DNA from 4 places in the Massilia sp. TWP1-3-3 genome. Region 3 is predicted to be linked to each of the others. Evidence: predicted binding sites of a transcription regulator. Region 3 holds the regulator's gene; each other region holds the start of a gene.
What was found. Region 3 encodes sigma-54, which starts transcription at its own class of promoters, with help from an activator protein. Its sites were predicted from a motif close to TGGCANGNAANCTGCTTT; they were not measured.
Positions count from the first base shown of each region.

Region 1 (4,157 bases), on a different contig from region 3:
GCCCGCCACCCATCAGGACGTCCACCCCGTCACCGAGCGCGGCATTGTAGCCGGCGCCGCCCGGCACGGCCTGGGCCGCGATCGCATACTGGGCGTTGCGGTTGCAGATGTGCGAAAACGTCGTGGCCGGCGTGGCATGGGTCAGTTCGGTGGTGGTGATGGCGCCCACGGCCTTGCCCTTGGCCTTGGCCAGTTCCAGGATGGTGGGCACGGCCACGCCGTTGCCGCTGGCGGCGCAGTTGTTCACGCCCAGGTTGCCGTTGGCGTCTTTGCCCGGCGGCGTCGCCTGGGTGGCCGCCGACATCGAAATCACCTCGTTGTTCATTTTCACGCCCGTCATGTAGGCGGCCATCGACGGTGCGCTGTCGGTGGTCTGGGCGTCGTTCGAGTACGTCTTGATGCGCGCGCTGCGTTCCAGCTTGTCCATGGTGAGCGAGCCATCCTCGCCGTACTTGTAGATGCGCGAAGCGGTGACGGTGGTCGGGCCCATGCCGTCGCCCAGGAAAAAGATCACGTTTTTCGCTTCGCCGGCCGCTTGCGCAGCGCCAAAGGAGAGCAGCAAGGCCGCCGATAACAGGGTGCGTTTCATGTGTAGGTTCCTTTGCATAATCAGTTACAGACCGGCCGCGGTCTTGACCAGGCCGAATACTTTGGTGTTGTCGATGGTGCCGCTGAAGGTGTCGGCGCCCTTGCCCACCGCGCCCAGGAAGACGTCGGCGCCGCCGTGGGTTTCGCTGCCCACCGCCATGCGCACCACGGCTTCCTGGTGATAGGTGGCCGCGCCGGTCACGCTCTCGTCCATGGCTGTCACGGCAGCGCGGCTGGACTGGGTCCGGTTCTCGCCATTGCCAAAGCCGATGATCGAATACGGCGCGCCATCGAGGTCTTTTTCAACGGCGCCGCTGACGTAGTTCTTGACCACGCCCAGCACGCCCGGATTGCCGGCCGCGGTCTTGCCGGTGCGTTTGGCGTAGCCGTTGAGCACCAGCGTATGGTCATGGTCGGCGGTAACGACCAGCAGCGTATTTTTCAATTCAGGGTCAGTCACGCGCGCCTTGGCCAGCGCCGCCTTGATGGCGTTATCGAACGCAACGGTGTCTTGCAGTGCCTTTTTTGCCGTGGTTTCGTGCAGCGCATGGTCGATGCGTCCGCCTTCGACCATCAGGAAGTAACCCTTGCCATTCTTTTGCAGCACGTCCATCGCCTTGGTCGTCATCTCGGCCAGGCTCGGTTCCTTGGCCGGGTCGCGGTCCAGGTCATAGCTCATGTGGCTGGAAGTGAACAGCGCCAGTACGCGCTCGGCCTTGGCCGGGTCAATCGCCGTGAACTCGGTGCTGTTACTGGCATACGCGTAGTTTTTCGCCTTCATCTCGGCCACCAGGTCGCGCCCGTCGGCGCGCTTGCCGCCATCTTTGAAGGGGAGGAAGAACTGGCGTCCGCCGCCGATCAGCACGTCCAGGCCGGTGCTGCCGAGCGCGGCGTTGTAGCCGGTCCCGCCGGGAACGGCAGCGGCGGCGATATCGTTTTCCAGGTCGCGGTGGCAAATATGCGCATAGGTCGCCGCCGGCGTGGCGTGGGTCACGCGCGCGGTGCTCACCACGCCGGTCGACAAGCCCTTGGCCTTGGCCAGTTCGAGCAGCGTGGTCACGGGCGTGCCGTTCTTGCTGCCGCAGTTGTTCGTCAGTTTGTTGCCGTTGGCGTCAGGCAGCGGGTCCAGCGCGAGCGTGTCGGCCGACATCGACAGCACTTCATTGTTCATCTTCACGCCGGTCATGTAGGCGGCCATCGACGGGGCGCTGTCGGTGACCTGGGCGTCGTTCGAGAACGTCTTGACGAAGGCGGTTTCCGGCAGCGTGTCCATGGTCAGCTCGCCATCTTCGCCCACGGCGTAGATGCGCGCGGCCGTCATGGTCGTCATGCCCATGCCGTCGCCGAGGAAGAAGATGACATTCTTGGGGGGAGCGACGGCGACAGGCGGGGCCTGGGGTGCATCGTTTGGCGAACAGGCGCCCAGCAGGGCTGCGGTTGCCGCGCCGACGGCGGCGATGAGAAGTCCATTGCGTAACATGTTGTCAGTCCCGGAGTTGAAAACCGGGAGTCTGACAAGGCTATGTTACGGGCTGATGAAACGCAGCTGCGCACGCGCGGCTGCCTGCCGCAGGCTGGCCGAGACGCGGGATGCTGTCGGAAAACTTTACATATGGGACCGGCAAATTATTGCCGCTTGGCCCAAGCCGTTGATTTTTCGAAACAATTTTTAACCGGCACGTTAATTGCTTATAGTAAATTATCTTTATCTATCCTGGAGCATCACATGTTGTTGAAAAGTCTGTTCGCCGCTCTGAGCCTTACCGCTGCCGTTGGCGCGACCGCCGCACCGATCGTGAACGGCGACTTTGAAGCCGGCCTTGCCGGCTGGACCACCACCGGCAATGTGGCGCAGGCTTACCAGGTCGGCGGCGCCTTCTGGTTCGGCGCGGGCAGCAGTGCCCAGAACGGTAACTTTGCAGTGGCGTTCAATGCAGGCGACCAAGCCCCGAACGGCACGCTTGCGCAAAGCTTTGCCACCAACAGCGGCGCCACCTACGTGGTCAAGTTCGACTTTGGCGCGAGCAACTGCGGCGCGTACAGCTGCGGTCAATCGCTGCGCGCGTCGGCCCTCGGCAACGACGGCGTTGCCCTGCTGTCGTCGATGACGGCGGTCGGCGCGTCGGCAGGTCCACTGGCGTCGTACACCTTTGATTTTGTTGCCAACGGCGCCACGACCACCCTGCGCTTTTCAGACATCGCCGGCAACGACACCGTCTGGCTCGACGGCGTTCTGGACAACGTCAACGTGCAAGCAGTACCGGAACCGGGATCGCTGGCCTTGCTGGGCCTGGGTCTGTTCGCCATTGCTGCCCGCCGTCGCCGCAAGTAAGTAAGTAAGTAAGTAAGTAAGTAAGCAGAACGCAAGGCCGGCGCTTGCGCGCCGCGACAAAAAACCCCATGGCCCGCCAAGGACCATGGGGTTTTTTTATCGCCCGCGCTGCGACTAAGGTGCAGGTTGCACCGGCTTGAGCAGGTTCGCCAGCGCCACGTACTGCGCCAGAGCCACCGTCTCGGGCCGGGTCGACGGATCGACGCCGCAGTCCGTCAGCTGCTGCTCGGTGAACATCCCGGCCAGGCAGTTGCGGATCACCTTGCGGCGCTGCGAGAAAGCTTTCATCACCACCGCCGCCAGCGTGGGTCCGTCGCACGCCATGCGGGTCGCGACCGGGATCATGCGCACGATGGCCGACTCCACCTGCGGCGGCGGATCGAACGCGGTGGGCGGCACGATGAACATCAACGTCATGTCGTAGCGCCACTGCAGCATCACCGACAGCCGCCCGTACGTCTTGCTGCCCGGCGCGGCCACCATGCGTTCGACCACTTCCTTTTGCAGCATGAAGTACTGGTCTTCGATCAGGTGCGCAAAGTCCGCCAGGTGAAACAACAGCGGGCTCGAGATGTTGTACGGCAGGTTGCCCACCACGCGCAACTTTTGCCCCGCCGGTACGGGAATCAGGCCGTAGTCGAACTTGAGCGCGTCGCCCGAGTGGATGGTCAGCTTCTCGGCCGGGAACTGCTGCTGCAGGCGCGCCACCAGGTCGCGGTCCAGCTCGACAACGTGCATGTGGCCCAGATGCTTGAGCAGCAGCGCCGTCATGGCCGCCAGGCCCGGGCCGATTTCAACCATGGTCTGGCCGCTGTGCGGTCCGATGGCGTCGATGATATCGTTGAGGACCATTTTATCGGTCAAAAAATTCTGGCCAAAACGCTTGCGTGCTACGTGTTTCATGATGTGCTTTTCTTGGTGCTGCTTTTGATGTTCAGGGCCATGGCAAGCGCGGTGCGGATCGCTTCTTCCATGCTGGTGCAGTCGGCCAGGCCAAAGCCGCGGGCGGCCAGGTCAAGCGCGGTGCCATGGTCGACCGAGGTGCGCACCAGCGGCAAGCCAAGCGTGATGTTCACGCCGCGCCCGAAGGTGGCGTGCTTGAGCACCGGCAGTCCCTGGTCGTGGTACATGGCCAGCACGCAGTCGGCGTCCTCCAGGTACTTGGGCTGGAACAGCGTGTCGGCCGGGTACGGGCCGCGCGCATCGATGCCGCGCGCGCGCGCCGCATCGATCGCCG
Region 1 is NZ_JAFCWX010000007.1:140,871-145,027, forward strand. Features, by position in the region: gene ACP7D4_RS09075 (alkaline phosphatase) at 1-589, opposite strand, end outside; gene ACP7D4_RS09080 (alkaline phosphatase) at 614-2,068, opposite strand; gene ACP7D4_RS09085 (PEP-CTERM sorting domain-containing protein) at 2,315-2,920, shown strand; gene rsmA (16S rRNA (adenine(1518)-N(6)/adenine(1519)-N(6))-dimethyltransferase RsmA) at 3,035-3,823, opposite strand; gene pdxA (4-hydroxythreonine-4-phosphate dehydrogenase PdxA) at 3,820-4,157, opposite strand, start outside.
Region 1: a site for sigma-54 is predicted at 2,263-2,280, ahead of ACP7D4_RS09085 (PEP-CTERM sorting domain-containing protein). Genes of this name have one in related genera too.

Region 2 (4,157 bases), on a different contig from region 3:
GCGTGCGCGCCGCCAGCTCGAGCAACTGCGGGGTCGGCTCTGTCAGGCGGGTGGAGACCGTAAAGATCAGCGGCGACAAGCTTTCATCGTTGGCCAGGCGAGCGCCGGGCAGCAGTTCGGTGGCGATGACGCCTTCGACGACAATGTTCACTTCCCGGTGCGGTTCGTTGAGCGTCAGCATGTGCGACAGATTGCCGTAGGCATCGGTATAAGCCTGGCAATTTCCCGGCGTACTGATACGCCAGGACAAGACGCGCTGCTGCGCTTCGGCCCGCGGCGTCAGGTGCAGTTGCTGGATGCTGTAGGCCTGGGCGACCGTGTAGCTGTAGGAGGTTTCGTGACGAATGGATAATTGCATGTCAGGCCGCCAGGGGAACGAGGAAATCGCGGCTGATCCGGTTGCCCAGTTCAAAGATGCGTTCCATGAAATCGGTCAGGGTGTCGTGCAAGCCCGCTGCGAGAATATCGTCGATGCGGGCGAACTGTAGTTCCGCGTGGATCTTGCCGGCCATGCGCTCGGTGTCGCCCGACACGTCGTTGTGCACCCATTTCAAGTTGGCAACAACCTGGTCCATGCAGGCCAGCAGCGAGCGGGGCATGTCGCCGCGCAACATCAACAATTCCGCCACGCGTTCCGGCGTGATGACATCGCGGTACACCTTGCGGTAGATTTCAAAGGCCGATACCGAACGCAGCAGCGCCGCCCAGTAATAAAAGTCACGCTGGTTCAATGCCTCGCCGTCCTCGTTCGCCTTGGCTGCCAGGTACTTGACGTCCAGAATGCGCGCCGTGTTGTCGGCACGCTCCAAAAAAGTGCCCAGGCGAATGAAGTACATCGCCTCGTCGGTCAGCATGGTGCCCACTGTCACGCCACGCGACAGGTGCGAACGGTATTTGACCCATTCGAAAAATTCGCTTGGATCGTTCTCGAAATTGCCCGACTCGAGGCGCTTTTGCATGTCGAGCCAGGTCGTGTTCTGGGTTTCCCATACCTCGGTGGTCAGCTTGCCGCGCACCGCGCGTGCATTTTCCCGCGCACCGGTCAGGCAGGAAGCGATGGACGATGGATTGTCCGGGTCGCTCACCATGAACGCCAGCACGGTTTTAGGGTCGAGCACGTCATAGCGCGCGTCGAACGCTGCCTCGAGTTCGGAAATGCTCAGCATGGCACGCCAGGCGACGTCCGCCTCTTGCGCCGACTGCGGCAGCATCGACGTCTGCACCGCCACGTCGAGCATGCGCGCCGTGTTTTCCGCGCGTTCGGTGTAGCGCGCCATCCAGTACAGGTGGTCTGCGGTTCGGCTGAGCATTATTTCTCCAGTATCCAGGTATCCTTGGTGCCGCCGCCCTGCGACGAATTGACCACCAGCGAGCCTTCTTGCAGCGCCACCCGCGTCAAGCCGCCCGGCACCATGGAAATGGTTTTCCCGGACAGGACAAACGGACGCAAATCGATGTGGCGCGGCGCGATGCCGTTTTCAACATAGGTGGGACAGGATGACAGCGCCAAGGTCGGCTGGGCAATGTAGCCGTCGGGCTTGGCGATCAGGCGTTCGCGAAACTCCGCGATCTGCGCCTTGGTGGAAGCGGGGCCCACCAGCATGCCGTAGCCGCCCGCGCCGTGCACTTCCTTGACGACCAGTTCGGGCAGGTGGGCCAGCGTGTAAGCGAGGTCTTCGGCCTTGCGGCACTGGTACGTGGGCACGTTGTTGAGCAGTGCTTGCTCGGACAGGTAGAAACGGATCATGTCCGGCACAAAGGGATAAATCGACTTGTCGTCGGCCACGCCGGTACCGATCGCATTGGCCAGCGTCACGCGCCCGGCGCGGTAGACCGACAGCAAGCCGGGCACGCCCAGTGCCGAATCGGAGCGGAAAGCGAGCGGGTCGAGGAAATTGTCGTCCATCCGCCGGTAAATCACGTCAACCCGGCATGGGCCGCGGATGGTGCGCATGTACACGGCGTTGTTGCTGACAAACAGATCCTTGCCCTCGACCAGCTCCACGCCCATTTGCTGGGCCAGGAAAGCATGCTCGAAGTAAGCGGAGTTGTACATGCCCGGCGTCATGACGACAATGGTCGGGTCGGAAGCGCCGGACGGCGCCACCGAGCGCAGGTTTTCGAGCAGCATGTCCGGATAATGGTCGACCGGCGCGATGCGGTTGCGGGCAAACAGTTCAGGGAACAGCCGCATCATCATCTTGCGGTCTTCCAGCATGTACGACACGCCGGAAGGCACGCGCAAATTATCTTCGAGCACGTAGAATTCGCCCGCCCCGGCGCGCACGATATCGACGCCGGCAATGTGGGCGTAGATATTGGAAGTAACATTGATGCCCTGCATTTCCGGACGGTACTGGGCGTTCTTGTAGATTTGCTCGGCCGGAATGATGCCGGCCTTGATGATATTCTGGTCGTGATAAATGTCGTGCACGAACATATTCAAGGCCTTGACGCGCTGCACCAGGCCCGCCTGCAAAGCGCGCCATTCATGCGCCGGAATGATGCGCGGAATAGTGTCAAACGGTATCAGGCGCTCGGTGCCGGCATCGTCGCCGTACACTGCAAAGGTAATGCCCACCCGGCGAAACGTCAGGTCGGCCTCGGCGCGTTTGCGTTCGATGTGTTCGGGCGTTTGCCGGCACAGCCAGGCGTCGAACTCGCGGTAGTGTTCACGCACCGATGTGGCCGACTCATCGGCCATCATTTCATTATAAAAATGCACCATGTCAGCGTATCTCCGTTGGGTTCATGATAAGTATAACAAGAACCGTGCCAGCAAGATGCGCGCCGGAAACAATCGAATCGCACCAAAACCGGGAGAATTCAGCGGTGTTGGTGCAGCCCGCCGTGCAATCAGAATGCCTTGATCAGCGCCTCCAGCTTGACCTTGAGCGACGCGTCGTGCGGCGTGACGGGCGGCACTTCGCGCGCCACGTCAAGCAACTGGTAGACGGCCATCTGCGCCGCGCGCACCGAGTACTCCACGGTAAAGACAACATCGTCGGCAATTTCGACAAACTGGCTCACGAAAGCGAGGTTGTTGGAATTGCGGGGAACCGGCAGCGGCCGGTCGGCCAGGGCGCGCGGCATGAACATGCTGGTGATGTACGGCATGCGGCAAGGAATGCAGGTGGCGCTCGCCATCACCGACTGGTCAAAGTTCAGGTGTCCGCACAGTTCCTGCAAGATTTCCGCGCCACTGCATTCGGCCATGGGCTTGGCGACGAAGTCGCCGATACGGTCCGGGTGCAGCGCATACCCCCAGAACACCTGGGTTCCTTCGGGCTGCCCGATAAAGTGTGGCTGATGGGCCAGCACGACCGACATGAACCAGTTAGAATCCTTGAACGTCACCAAGCCGCCGGTACCGGCGCGGTTGCCTGTAAATTTTTCCATCTGGTCGAAAAACACGGGGTCTTTCAAGGTGACGGTAAATGACGCCCAATACGATTCCGGAATGCTGGAATTGAAGGCGGCCGGGTTGCCAAATTCCGGGCGGCCCTGGGACAGTTTTTCCCACAATGCCCAGCCGCCACTGTCCTTCTTGGTCAAGTGCGCAGGTGGGCGATCCATCGCACCGTAGCTGGACGCATCGGTCATCGAACCGTTCTGGAAAAATACCAGATCGTCCGGCGCCACCGGCAGCATCTCGACGGCGCCTTCGCGCTGGCATTCAATGCCGGTCACAACCCATTTGCCGTCGGCGCCGGTTGCCATCGCCAGGTCCGTGACGGTGCAGTCCATGACAAACACGACGCCCTTGTCCTTGAGCCAGGCGAGCAGCGGGCGCACCAGCGAATCGAACTGGTTGTAGACCGTGCGCTTGACCCCGGCCAGCGTTTCAATACGGGAAAATTCCTTCATGAAGCGATGCAGGTAGCGCTTGAATTCGACTGCGCTATGCCACGGCTGGAATGCGAACGTGGTCGCCCACATGAACCAGAACTTGGTCTCAAAGAATTCCGGCGACAGCCAGTCGGTGATGCTGCTGGTGCCCAATGTTTCTTCATCGGACTCGCTCAGGCGCACCAGCTCCAGCCGGTCCGTCATGCTGAACCCCATCGACGAGACATCAACCTTGAATCGGTTGCGGTCGATCAAGCGTGCCTTTGATTCCGGGATATTTTCAAGATTGAACGCAATGGTTTCGTCGA
Region 2 is NZ_JAFCWX010000048.1:3,588-7,744, reverse strand. Features, by position in the region: gene ACP7D4_RS26180 (transglutaminase family protein) at 1-358, opposite strand, end outside; gene ACP7D4_RS26175 (alpha-E domain-containing protein) at 360-1,310, opposite strand; gene ACP7D4_RS26170 (circularly permuted type 2 ATP-grasp protein) at 1,310-2,728, opposite strand; gene ACP7D4_RS26165 (oleate hydratase) at 2,857-4,157, opposite strand, start outside.
Region 2: a site for sigma-54 is predicted at 2,761-2,778, ahead of ACP7D4_RS26170 (circularly permuted type 2 ATP-grasp protein). Genes of this name have one in related genera too.

Region 3 (4,157 bases):
TGGCCGCCACGCTTGGCGCACTGAAATGGTGGTCGATCCGGCTGCGCTGCGCTTCCAGTTCACTGGCGCCGGCGAACCCCGCATACGGCGCGGCAAAATCTGCGATCATGGCGCGCAGCTCGGCCCCGGGCGTGCTGTCGATGCGTGCGGCCAGCGCGGCCATCTGCTCTTGCGGCACGAACACGTCGGCCAACCCCGCGTACAGGGCGTCGGCCGCGCCGACCGTCAGTCCGGTCAGGCCCAGGTAGTTGCCCAGCTGGCCAGGCGCGCGCGACAAAAAGTAGCTGCCGCCCACGTCCGGAAACAAGCCGATGTTTACTTCCGGCATCGCCATCTTGGTCTTCTCGGTGACGATGCGGATACGGCAGTCGGGCCCGCCCTGCGCAATGCCCATCCCGCCGCCCATGACCACGCCGTCCATCAGCGCCACGTAGGGCTTGGGATAGAAATGGATCAGGTGATTGAGCGCGTATTCTTCGGTAAAAAAGTCTTCCAGCAAGGCACTGCCGCCCATCGGGCTCTTGCCGCCCACCTCATGGAAAAAACGGATGTCGCCGCCGGCGCACAGCGCCTTGGGGCTGCTGCTGCCAAGCACGACCGCATCGACGGCGTCATCCGCGCGCCAGGCCTGCAGCACCGCCGTCAAGTCGCGCACCATCTGCAGCGACAGCGAATTAAGCGCTTTGGGACGGTCGAGGGTGATGATGCCGGTACGGTTGGCAACGCGGGTCTGGACGTATTCGCTCATGGAAGGCTGACAATAAATGGATAGACCCATATTTTAGCCTCCGCAGATGCAAAAAGGGCGCCGCAGGCGCCCTCGTGTCAAGAATCCCGGGCCTTAGATGGCTTCAGGGAGTTCTTCTTCAGGCAGGTGCTTGATGGCCTGGTGATTATGGTCCTGGACCTTGTCCTTGTACTTCATGACTTGACGGTCGAGCTTGTCGATCAGGGTGTCGATAGCGGCGTACAGGTCATGCGACAGGCTTTCTACATACACGGTCTTGCCCGACAGGCGAAGGTTGATTTCAGCCTTTTGTCGTTTTTCTTTTTCAGTCAGGTTATCCACGGTGAGGATCACGGCAATATCAATCACGTGATCGAAATGGCGCTTGACGCGCTCGAGCTTGGTTTGTACGTATTCACGGATGGCTGGGGTCACTTCGAGATGATGTCCGCTAATTGTGAGATTCATACACACTCCTAATAATGGTGTCACTTTCCGTTCGTGCGCGGCGCGCAGAGGAACGGCATAAAAATGCCGATTACAGACACTTCCTGAGGCTGACGGGCGGGATTTTGAGCGCTTCGCGGTACTTGGCAACGGTGCGGCGAGCGATGACCATACCCTGTTCCCCCAGCATGTCCGCAATCTTACTATCGGATAATGGATTTTTAGGGTCTTCTGCTCCTGTCAATTGCACGATGAGTGCACGAATCGCCGTGGAAGATGCTTCTCCCCCCGCTTCGGTGGCGACATGGCTACCGAAAAAGTATTTCAACTCAAACATGCCATGCGGGGTCAGCATGAATTTCTGAGTTGTTACACGAGAAATAGTACTCTCGTGTAGACCAAGTGTATCAGCTATTTCGCGCAGCACAAGGGGACGCATGGCTACCGCGCCATGGCTGAAGAAATTGCGCTGGCGCTCAACAATAGCCTCGGAGACACGCAAGATGGTGTCGAAGCGCTGGCGCATGTTTTTGATCAGCCACTTCGCTTCCTGCAACTGGGCGCCCATCTGGCCTTCGCCCTTGCCCTGCTTGAGCAGGCTCGCGTACATATTGTTCACGCGCAGGCGCGGCATCACGTCGTTGTTGAGCGAGACCGACCAGCCGCCCTTGGCCTTGCGCACAATCACGTCCGGGACCACGAAGTCCGACACATCGGAGGCGAACACGGCGCCCGGGTGCGGATTGCAGCGGCGGATGATGGTCTGCGCCTCGCGCAAGTCTTCGTCGTCGCAGTCGAGCGCTTTTTTCAGCTTGTTGAATTCACGCTGGGCGAACCAGGTCAGGTGCTTTTCGACGATGGCCAGCGCCATGCGGCGCGTCACCAGCGGCACGCCGCGCATGGCGCGAATCTGCAGCGCCAGGCACTCGGACGCATTGCGCGCGCCCACGCCGACCGGATCAAAACTTTGCAGCAGCGACAGCGCGGTCTTGAATTCATCGAAATCGATCTCGAGTTCTTCGGGCATGCGCGCATGGATTTCTTCCAGCGTCTCGGTCAGGTAGCCGTTGTCGTCGAGCGCGTCGACGATCAGTTCGACCAGCGCGCGGTCGCGCACTTCGAGCACCAGCACGCGCATCTGTTCCATCAGATGCTCGCGCAGGGTGGTCGCGCTGCCCTCGAGCTGCGGGCGCGAATCTTCGTCGTCGCTGCTCTTGGCGCGGCCCAGGTCACCCCACTCGCCGTCGTTGTCGTTGTTGTTGTCGTTGTTGCTGGCAGCTTCCCCCTCGGGTGCATCGGCGCTTTGGCCTTCGGCCGGCGCCGGTGCATCCTGCGCGCCCGGTTCGGGCGGCGCCTCGGCCGGCGTGGCGCTGCTGCCGATGGCGCCGTCGGCCAGCAGGCGCACCGAATGGTCGAGCGGATCGTCAAGCCGTTCGAGCAGCGGATTGTCGGTCAGGAGCTGTTCGAGTTCCTGGTGCAGTTCGAGCGTGGACAACTGCAGCAGGCGGATCGACTGCTGCAGCTGCGGCGTGAGCGCAAGGTGCTGCGAGGTGCGTAGTTGCAGGGATTGTTTCATCGGTTTGACCTGCTTACATCCGGAAGTGCTCACCCAGATAAACGCGGCGTACCGATTCGTCTGCGATGATGTCGTCCGGACGGCCAGAGGCCAGCACCGCACCCTGGTTGATGATGTAGGCACGGTCGCAAATGCCGAGCGTTTCGCGCACATTGTGGTCGGTGATCAAAACGCCGATGTCGCGCTCCTTCAGGAACCGCACGATGCGCTGGATCTCGATCACGGCGATCGGATCGACCCCGGCGAACGGTTCGTCGAGCAGCACAAAGCGCGGATTGGTGGCCAGCGCACGCGCGATTTCCACGCGCCGCCGCTCGCCGCCCGACAGCGACATGGCCGGGTTCTCGCGCAGCTTTTCGATCTGCAGGTCATGCAGCAGCGTGTCGAGCCGCTCCTTGAGTTCTGGTTTGCTCAGGCGCTTGCCGTTGACCTTTTGCAGTTCCAGCACGGCGAGGATGTTTTCTTCGACCGTCAGGCGCCGAAACACCGACGCTTCCTGCGGCAGGTACGACAGGCCGAGCGCGGCGCGCCGGTGAATCGGCAGGCTGGAGATATCCACGCCGCTGATGTCGATCGAGCCGGCATCCGACGGCACCAGGCCCACGATCATGTAGAACGAGGTGGTCTTGCCGGCGCCGTTGGGCCCCAGCAGGCCGACTACCTCGCCGCATTCAACCTGCAGCGATACGTCGCGCACGACCAGTTTTTTGCCGTAGCTTTTCTGCAGGCCGCGCACGATCAGCGTGCTGCCACAAGCTTTCGGTTCGATCATGGCATGCCCGTCGGAGCTGGCGTGCCAGTCGGCCCCGTTGGCGCAGTTGGCGCGGTTGGCGCCGGCGCGGCGCGCGGCTTGCGCGGCGCGATGATCAGCTGGCCGCGGCCCTCGCCCGGCTTGCTCGCGCCGCTGGCGTCGTTACGGGCGGTGAATACCTCGCGCATGCTGTCGTACGAAATGAATTCGCTCTTGATTTCGTCGGTCATGGTGCTGCCCTCGATCTGGCGGATATGCGCGCTGCCGAACAGCTTGACGACGCCGCTGCGCTCGTCGTATTCGATGCGCTGCGCATTGCCTTCGACCCACAGCTCGGGGCCGCCGTCGCGCTTTTGGCGAAACGTCGCCATCTTGCCGGGCACGCCCGTGAGCGTCACCTGCATGTCTTCTTCGGGACTGGTCTTGATCACCGCTTTTTCAGCGCGCAGCACCAGCGTGCCCTTAGTGACGACGATGTTGCCGGTAACGATGGTGACCTGGGCGACTTCGTCCACCAGCAGCGTGCCGTAGTCGATTACCGCGCGCTTGCCGGCGTCGGCTTTCTCGGCCGAGGCGCCCAGCGCCACTAGGCCAAACACTGCAATTGCTATTATTTTTTTCATTTTCTACTGCCCTTGGGTGGAACGATGATCTGG
Region 3 is NZ_JAFCWX010000001.1:198,258-202,414, forward strand. Features, by position in the region: gene ACP7D4_RS00915 (enoyl-CoA hydratase/isomerase family protein) at 1-748, opposite strand, end outside; gene hpf (ribosome hibernation-promoting factor, HPF/YfiA family) at 842-1,195, opposite strand; gene ACP7D4_RS00925 (RNA polymerase factor sigma-54) at 1,266-2,750, opposite strand; gene lptB (LPS export ABC transporter ATP-binding protein) at 2,764-3,522, opposite strand; gene lptA (lipopolysaccharide transport periplasmic protein LptA) at 3,519-4,124, opposite strand; gene lptC (LPS export ABC transporter periplasmic protein LptC) at 4,121-4,157, opposite strand, start outside.

Region 4 (4,157 bases), on a different contig from region 3:
AGCTGTACAAGACCGAGAAGATCAACCCGCTGGGCGGCTGCCTGCCGATCCTGGTGCAGATGCCGGTGTTTATTGCGCTGTACTGGGTGCTGCAGGCGTCGGCCGAAATGCGCGGCGCGCCGTGGGTGGGCTGGATCCAGGACTTGACGGCGCCGGACCCGTATTTCATCCTGCCGGTGCTGTACGCGATTTCGATGTTCATCACGACTAAGCTCAATCCGGCGCCCGCCGATCCGATGCAGGCCAAGATGATGCTGTTCATGCCGCTGATTTTTTCGGTGATGTTCGTGTTCTTTCCGTCCGGCCTGGTGCTGTACTGGGTGGTGAACAACATCTTGTCGATCGCGCAGCAGTATGTGATTACCAAGAAGTTCGAAGTCGCGGCGACGACCGTCAAAAAGTAAACGCCACCCATCGTCCTCGCGTACGCGGGGGGCCATAGAACGGCTCACCTGAGCAACTGTCCTATGGGTCCCCGCGTGCGCGGGGACGATGTTGGTTGGGCCAACAATCAAGCCCGTGCCCCGCACGGGCTTTTGCATTTCTAACTTACAATCCCCTCATGAAACTCGACACCTCCCCCATCGCCGCCATCGCCACCGCCCCGGGCCGCGGCGGCATCGGCGTCGTGCGCGCCTCCGGCAAGTCGCTCGCGCCGCTGCTGGTCGCGCTGTTCCCGGGCGCGACGCTGGCGCCGCGCCACGCCACCTACCTGCCGTTCCGGCAAGCCGACGGCATGGTCATCGACCAGGGCATCGCGATCTACTTCAAGGGTCCCCATTCCTACACCGGCGAAGATGTGCTCGAACTGCAGGGCCACGGCGGCCCGGTGGTGCTGCAAATGCTGCTCGCGCGCGTGCTCGAGGCGGGCGCCGGCGCCGGCCTGCGCCTGGCCGAACCGGGCGAATTCACGCGCCGCGCCTACCTCAACGACAAGCTCGACCTGGCCCAGGCCGAAGCCGTGGCCGACCTGATCGACGCCTCCACGGAAGCGGCCGCGCGCTCGGCCACGCAATCGTTGTCGGGCGAATTTTCGCGCACCATCCATGCGCTGGTCGAGCAAACCACCGGCCTGCGCATGCTCGTCGAAGCCACGCTCGACTTCCCGGAAGAAGAAATCGACTTCCTCGAAAAATCCGACGCGCGCGGCCAGCTGGCCGTGATCATCGCGTCGCTGGAAGCGGTGTTCCAGAAGGCGGCCCAGGGCGCGCTGCTGCGCGAGGGACTCAACGTGGTGCTGGTGGGCCAGCCCAACGTGGGCAAGTCGTCATTGCTCAACGCCTTGGCCGGAGCCGACGTGGCCATCGTCACGCCGGTGGCCGGCACCACGCGCGACAAGGTCAGCGAAACCATTCAGATCGAGGGTATCCCGCTTAATATCATCGACACCGCCGGCATCCGGGTGATCGACCATGCGGTTGACGTCGTCGAGCGCATCGGCATCGAACGCACATGGCTGGAGGTGGGCAAGGCGGACGTGATCATGCACTTGCTCGATGCGGGCATCGGGCCGGCGCGCGCCGACGAGGATATCGTGGCAGCCTTTCCTGAAGGCATACCGGTGGTGCGCATCTGGAACAAAATCGACCTGTCGGGCCACAAGGCTTCGGTCGATGCCCAGGACGATGCGACCCATGTCTATTTGTCGGCGCAGGAGCACGAGGGCATTGACCTCTTGCGCGCCGAACTGCTGCGCATCGCCGGCTGGCAGCAGACCGGCGAATCGCTGTTTCTGGCGCGCGAGCGGCACTTGATCGCACTGCGTTCGGCGCGCCGGCATCTGGAGCTGGCCGCCGAACACGCGGCCCAGAGCGACCAGTCGCTCGACTTGTTCGCCGAGGAGCTGCGCCTGGCACAGCTGCAACTGTCCAGCATTACCGGAGAGTTTTCCTCGGACGACTTGCTGGGAGTGATCTTCAGCCGATTTTGCATCGGCAAGTAAGCCGCGCAAACTGCCGTGCAGGCTGCCGCGCAAAAACTGCCGATTAGCTAAGATCAGGCGCGGCGGCGGCGCAGCCGGGCCAGCGCGATGATCGCCAGCGCGGACAAGGCCAGCGACGATGGCTCGGGAACGTCAACCAGGCCGGTGACCGTGGCGGTATTGGTCTGGTTAGTGAACGATACAAGCTGGCCGGCGTCAAACATGCTGCCGTTGTCGAAGTTGATGGCGGTGCTGGTGCGCACCTCGGTACCTCTCATCAAGACCGGCCCTTGCGGCACAACAAGTGTCGACAAGTCAAAGGCGTAGCCGAAACTGAGCTGGGTGCCGGCATAACCGGTGAGGATGGTGCCAAAGTCGTCAACCTTGAAGCCGAACACCGTGCCGCCAAAATAGAGCTGGGTCGGGTTGGTGACGTGCGCGTTGTCCAGGCCCAGTGCAGCGGCGGTAATGTAAACCTCAGCCGCATACGCATTCTGGAAATCGCCAAAGCCGCTGCCCAGATTAGGGGTGTCGGTGTCGGTCTTGATCGACATGGTAAAGGCGCCGGTCGATTGCAGCGTGCCGTTGAAAACGACCGTCACAGGTGAAAAAGTATAGTCGATCGAAATCGGGGCGGCGGCCGATACGCTGCAGGCGGCCATTGCACCGATGAAAAGGGCACGCTGCAAGAGTGACTTGATGGTCATTGGAAACTTTCTTGGTAAGAGATTTAGTCATATTTCGCGCAAGCAATATCCGTGCCATTGTAAATTTGTCAGCAAAATCAACAAGCTAGGTGGGATACGCGGATATCTCGCCCCGATCTGTCAATAATTCCGACAGGCGTTAGGATAGGCGGCAAGGAACGCAGTCAAACTCTGAAAGGGGGCGCCATCATGCTGACCGGAGGATGCTATTGCCAGGCGATCAAGTATCAAGCTGCGGGCAACGCAATAAACCGTACCATGTGCCACTGCACCATTTGCCGGGGCACAACCGGCGCGCCATGCGTGGCCTGGGTCAGCGTACCGGCGAACGCGTTTCGCTTTACCAAGGGCAGTCCCACGCTGTTTCGTTCCAGCCAGCACGACACCCGCGCGTTTTGCGGCCACTGCGGCACCCAGCTGACGTTTTCCGACGACGTCAGTGCCGACGAAGTCGACCTGACCACCTGCAGCCTGGACGTGTACACCGGGGTCGAACCGCAGGACCACTCCTTTATCGCCAGCCAGGTGCCGTGGCTGCAACTTGGCGACGGCCTGCCGCGCTACCAGCGCAGCCGCGCCGAAGACTAGCGGCGTTCCTGTTCACTCTGCCGGCGTACCGCCGAACGCGGCGATCAGTTATAGTTATTCTTTCAGTTTCTGTGACAGGCTGTTCATGATTCCCATTCATTCCGGCAATGAAGACGCATCAACGCCTGGATGCAAGGCCTGCCGCACCGACGGCGAGCTTGGCTTTGACTTCGCCTACGCCTATCAGCCCATTGTCGACCTCGACAGCCACACCATCTACGCCCACGAGGCGCTGGTACGCGGGCCGCAGGGCGAGTCCGCCTTCAGCGTTTTGTCCCAGGTTGACGACAGTAATCGTTACCAGTTTGACCAGGCGTGCCGGGTCAAGGCGATCCGGGGCGCGGCCGAACTTGGCATGCAGGAACTGCTGTCGATCAATTTTCTGCCGAATGCGGTGTACCGTCCCGAAGCTTGCATCCGTAGTACCTTGGCCGCCGCCCTTGAATATGGCTTTCCGATCGAACGCATCATCTTCGAGGTCACGGAAGGCGAGCAGGTGATGGACCGTCCCCATCTGGTCAATATCTTCCAGGAATACCGGCGCTTCGGGTTTCACACGGCCATCGACGATTTTGGCGCCGGGTACGCAGGCCTGAATTTGCTGGCCGAATTCCAGCCCGACATTATCAAGATCGACATGGACCTGGTGCGCGACATTGACAGCAGCGCGCCCAAGCGCGCCATCGTCAACGGCATCGTAGCCATTTGCGGCGCACTCGGCATCCGGGTGCTGGCCGAGGGCATCGAAACGGCGGCCGAACGCGACTGCCTGCGCGCGGCCGGCATCAGCCTGATGCAGGGCTACCTGTTTTGCCGGCCGGCGTTCAAGGCCCTGGGCAGCGTTGCGCCGCAGGCGTGGGGCCGGTAAAAAAACCTTTCAAGTATTTGTCGCCTGGCGTGTCGATTTGGCGACGCGTCGAACGTCGTAGTCATAGCAACCC
Region 4 is NZ_JAFCWX010000019.1:19,809-23,965, reverse strand. Features, by position in the region: gene yidC (membrane protein insertase YidC) at 1-404, shown strand, start outside; gene mnmE (tRNA uridine-5-carboxymethylaminomethyl(34) synthesis GTPase MnmE) at 563-1,942, shown strand; gene ACP7D4_RS18090 (PEP-CTERM sorting domain-containing protein) at 1,996-2,628, opposite strand; gene ACP7D4_RS18085 (GFA family protein) at 2,818-3,216, shown strand; gene ACP7D4_RS18080 (EAL domain-containing protein) at 3,302-4,084, shown strand.
Region 4: a site for sigma-54 is predicted at 2,668-2,685, ahead of ACP7D4_RS18090 (PEP-CTERM sorting domain-containing protein). Genes of this name have one in related genera too.